2 regions of the Streptomyces sp. NPDC048417 genome follow, and region 2 is predicted to be linked to the other one. Evidence: riboswitches for the same ligand, from Rfam matches in the RefSeq annotation. Region 2 holds a riboswitch; the other holds the start of a gene.

Region 1 (2,193 bases), on a different contig from region 2:
CCCCTCCCTCTACGGCCGCTTCGACCTCCGCTATGACGGCACGGGCCCGGCGAAACTCCTGGAGTACAACGCCGACACCCCCACCTCCCTGGTGGAGGCGGCCTCGGCCCAGTGGTTCTGGATGGAGGACCGCTTTCCGGGCGCCGACCAGTGGAACAGCCTCCACGAACGCCTCGTCGCCGCCTGGCAGCGGCAGGCCCGGCTGCTCCCGCCCGGCATCCCCCTGCACTTCGCGCACTCCTGCGCCGACGAACTCGGCGAGGACCTGATGACGGTCGCCTACCTGAAGGAGACCGCCGAGCAGGCGGGCCTGGACACCGACTGGATCTCCATGGAGGAGATCGGCTGGGACACCCTCTCCGGCCGCTTCGTCGACAACCGACTCCGGTTCATCCGCAGCTGCTTCAAGCTCTACCCGTGGGAATGGCTCACGACCGACGCCTTCGCCGCCCACGTCCTCGACACCCTGGACAACGGCGGCGGCACGGGCACCACGATGTGGATAGAGCCGGCCTGGAAGATGCTGCTGAGCAACAAGGCGCTGCTGGCGATCCTGTGGGAGCTGTATCCGGGGCACCCGAACCTGCTGCCGGCGTACGTGGACGGCCCGCGGGAACTGGCCCGCACGACGGGCTACGTCAGCAAGCCGCTGCTGGGGCGGGAGGGTGCGGGCGTGCTCGTCCACCCGCCGGGCGCGGGGAGCGTCGTACGCGAAGAGCCGTGCTGCTACCAGGAACTGGCCCCGCTGCCCTCGTTCGACGGCAACCATGTGGTGCTCGGCGCATGGGTGGTGGGCGAAGAGGCGGCGGGACTGGGCATCAGGGAGTCGCGGGGCCTGGTGACGGACGACTACGCCCGCTTCCTGCCCCACGTGATCCTGCCCTCCGCCGCCTGACCCGGCCCGGCGGCCCCGGTTCCTGCCGGTGGGGCCCGGCGGCCGTGGCGTCCACCAGTCGGGCAGGCGTGCCGCCCCGCCCGACTGGTGGACGCCATGGCCCTCGGACGAGGCGTGCCCGGTAGTCTGACCAGCGGGCCGTGACTGGCGCGCTGGGATGGGACCGACCATCGGGGAGCGGCCCGTGCCTGATCGAGTGCCGTGCGCCTGGGCCGAACCGTGAACGCCGAACGCCATGTCCGGAGGTCCCGAATGTCCGAGCCCCGTTCCACCGAGCCCCTCTCCACCGAGTCCACCGCGTATCGCGCGGCCCTCGACGTGATCCGCGCGGTCGAGCCGCGCATCGCCGACGCCATCGGCCAGGAGGTCCACGACCAGCGCGAGATGCTCAAGCTGATCGCCTCCGAGAACTACGCCTCGCCGGCCACCCTGCTCGCGATGGGCAACTGGTTCAGCGACAAGTACGCCGAGGGCACCGTCGGCCGCCGCTTCTACGCCGGCTGCCGCAACGTCGACACCGTCGAGGCGCTCGCCGCCGAGCACGCCCGCGAGCTGTTCGGCGCCCGCCACGCCTACGTCCAGCCGCACTCCGGCATCGACGCCAACCTGGTCGCCTTCTGGGCCGTCCTCGCCGACCGCGTCGAGGTCCCCTTCCTCCAGAAGACGGGCGCCCGCCAGGTCAACGACCTCTCCGAGGCCGACTGGGCCGAGCTGCGGCAGGCCTTCGGCAACCAGCGGATGCTCGGCATGTCCCTGGACGCCGGCGGTCACCTCACCCACGGCTTCCGCCCGAACATCTCCGGCAAGATGTTCGACCAGCGCTCCTACGGCACCGACCCGGCCACCGGCCTGATCGACTACGACGCGCTGCGCGCCCAGGCCCTCGACTTCAAGCCGCTGATCCTCGTGGCCGGCTACTCCGCGTACCCCCGTCTGGTGAACTTCCGGATCATGCGGGAGATCGCCGACGAGGTCGGCGCGACCCTGATGGTCGACATGGCGCACTTCGCCGGCCTGGTCGCCGGCAAGGTCCTGACCGGCGACTTCGACCCGGTCCCGCACGCCCAGATCGTCACCACCACCACCCACAAGTCACTGCGCGGGCCGCGCGGCGGCATGGTCCTGTGCGACGACTCGCTGAAGGACCAGGTCGACCGCGGCTGCCCGATGGTCCTCGGCGGCCCGCTCCCGCACGTCATGGCCGCCAAGGCCGTCGCCCTGGCCGAGGCCCGGCAGCCCGCCTTCCAGGACTACGCCCAGCGGATCGTCGACAACGCGCGCGCCCTGGCCGAGGGCCT
Region 2 (2,193 bases):
CCACCCCGGCCGCCCGGTCCTCACCGACGACGGCGACCGGCCGCGGCTGGTCGAGGACGGCCATGTGCTCAGCCGGCGCACCTTCCCGCCGATGTGGGGCGACGCCCCGCCGCTCGCCACACCCCCGCACGACCCGGCGAAACTGCGCACCTACCTGACCGAGCTGATCTACGGCCACACCCTCACGACATCGGAGCTCCTGGAGGCCACCGACGAGTTGCTCGACAACTGGACGCTCGGCGCGCGGGAGTCGGCGGCCCTGGCCGAACTCCTCGCCGACGCCAAGGGGCTGCGCCCGCTCGGCCAGGTCACCGACCGGCTCGGCCGCACCGGGCAGGCGTACGTCCACGACGAGGCCTCGGGCGCCCGGCGGATGCTGATCCTGGACCCGGCCACCGGTGCCGTACTCGGCCTGGAGACCACGTTCACCCGGGACGATCCCGAGTACGGCGTGCGGGCCGGTGACGTCATGGACTACAGCGCCTGGATGCGCTGATCACACCCCGAACTGCCGGGCGGCGGCGGTGACGGTCTGCTCCAGCAGCACGGCGATGGTCATCGGGCCGACCCCGCCCGGCACCGGCGTGATCAGCGAGGCCCGTTCGATCGCGGTGTCGAAATCGACGTCACCGACGTTCCCCTCGTTGTAGCCCGCGTCGAGCACGACCGCCCCCGGCTTGATGTCCTGGCCCCGGATCAGCCGGGGACGGCCGACGGCGGCGACCACGATGTCGGCCTCGCGAACGGCGGCCGAGAGGTCGGCGGTGCGAGAGTGGCAGTAGGTGACGGTGGCGTCGCGGGCGAGCAGCAGCATGCCGACCGGCTTGCCCAGGATCGCGCTGCGGCCGACGACCACCGCCCGCTTCCCGGCCGGGTCCACGTCGTACGCGTCGAGCAGGCGCAGGATGCCGCCGGGCGTGCAGGAGACGAAGCCCGGCAGGCCGAAGCTCATCGTCGCGAACGACGCGAAGGTCACGCCGTCCACGTCCTTCTCCGGCGCGATCGCCTCGAACGCGGCCCGCTCGTCGATGTGTTCGCCGACCGGGTGCTGCAACAGGATGCCGTGCACCGCCGGGTCGGCCGACAACTCCCGCAGGGTGCCGACGAGTTCCTCGGTGGTCGTGGTGGCGGGCAGCGCCACGTGCCGGGAGGCGATACCGGCCTTGCGGCTGCGGTTCTGCTTCATCCGGACGTAGGTGACGGAGGCCGGGTCCTCGCCGACCAGCACGGTCGCCAGGCACGGCGTGGTGCCGGTGCGTGCGGTGAACTCGGCGGCCCGCTGTGCGGTCTGCTCGACGATCCGGCGGGCGACGGCGGTTCCGTCCATGAGACGGGCAGGGGTCATGCGGCACACTCCTGAGCTGGTTCGACCTTGATCGCCCAGGCGCACGGCATCGACAGTGCGGGCCGCTCCCCGGTGGTGCTCCACCTCAGCGCCAGTCACGGCCCGCGCCCAGCGTAACCGAGACACTCAGCGTTTCCCACGGCGGTGCGCCGCCCGCAGGGCCGTCCGCAGCAGCATGACGGACGTACGCGGACGCGTGCGGCGGCGCTGCCCGAGCCCGGCCCCTGCCGAGAAGGTCCAGGTCAGCCGGGCGCTGACCTGGACCCTCGCGGTCCTTCCGGCTACTCGTCCCATGCCTGGATCATGATCTGTTCGGTGATCTTTCCGTCGCGCAGCGTGATCATCGACTCGGCGAGCACCCGGGCGCCGTCCGCGTACTCGCAGGACTCGCTGTAGGCGGCCCGGTCGCCCTGCACGATGCACTGGTCCAGCTTGTGCGTCATGTCCCGGCTGTAGACGTCGTCCAGCATCGCGGCTATGTCCCTGCGGCCGTGCAGGACCTTGGGATGGCTGGGCTGGGCGGTGCGGTCGACGATACGGATCTCCGCGTCGTCCGCGTAGAGCGCCAGCAGGGTGTTCCCTGTGTTTCCCTCCACGGCCCGGCGCAGTGTCTCGGTGTCGAACGTGGAGCCTGTCGCGGTGCCCATGGTGACCTCCTGCGGGAGCCCGCGACCCGATGCGGAGCGGGCCGCCAGAGCCCCACCTTCGAGCCTCCTCCGACCCGCCGGGCTCGGCAAGCGCAGGCCGGGCGCTCCGCCTGACGGGTGAGGGGGACCGGCTGCCCGTGTCCGGCCGGACGCCCGGGCCGTTGCTGGAGACATGATCTCAACACGACGTATCGTCGCCGC

What was found. A riboswitch is a leader RNA that binds a small molecule or an ion and turns the genes downstream of it on or off. The one in region 2 is predicted to bind ZMP and ZTP.
Region 1: linked by a shared signal. The riboswitch ahead of AB0D59_RS09975 (glycine hydroxymethyltransferase) and the one ahead of AB0D59_RS11420 (bifunctional 5,10-methylenetetrahydrofolate dehydrogenase/5,10-methenyltetrahydrofolate cyclohydrolase) in region 2 are both predicted to bind ZMP and ZTP.

What each region holds. Positions count from the first base shown of each region.
Region 1 covers NZ_JBEZKI010000005.1:189,918-192,110, forward strand. Annotated here, with positions in the region: gene AB0D59_RS09970 (glutathionylspermidine synthase family protein) at 1-895, shown strand, start outside; ZMP/ZTP riboswitch at 1,026-1,115, shown strand; gene AB0D59_RS09975 (glycine hydroxymethyltransferase) at 1,148-2,193, shown strand, end outside.
Region 2 covers NZ_JBEZKI010000006.1:82,492-84,684, forward strand. Annotated here, with positions in the region: gene AB0D59_RS11415 (CU044_5270 family protein) at 1-496, shown strand, start outside; gene AB0D59_RS11420 (bifunctional 5,10-methylenetetrahydrofolate dehydrogenase/5,10-methenyltetrahydrofolate cyclohydrolase) at 497-1,345, opposite strand; ZMP/ZTP riboswitch at 1,372-1,454, opposite strand; gene AB0D59_RS11425 (hypothetical protein) at 1,472-1,639, opposite strand; gene AB0D59_RS11430 (nuclear transport factor 2 family protein) at 1,627-1,992, opposite strand; gene AB0D59_RS11435 (hypothetical protein) at 2,165-2,193, shown strand, end outside.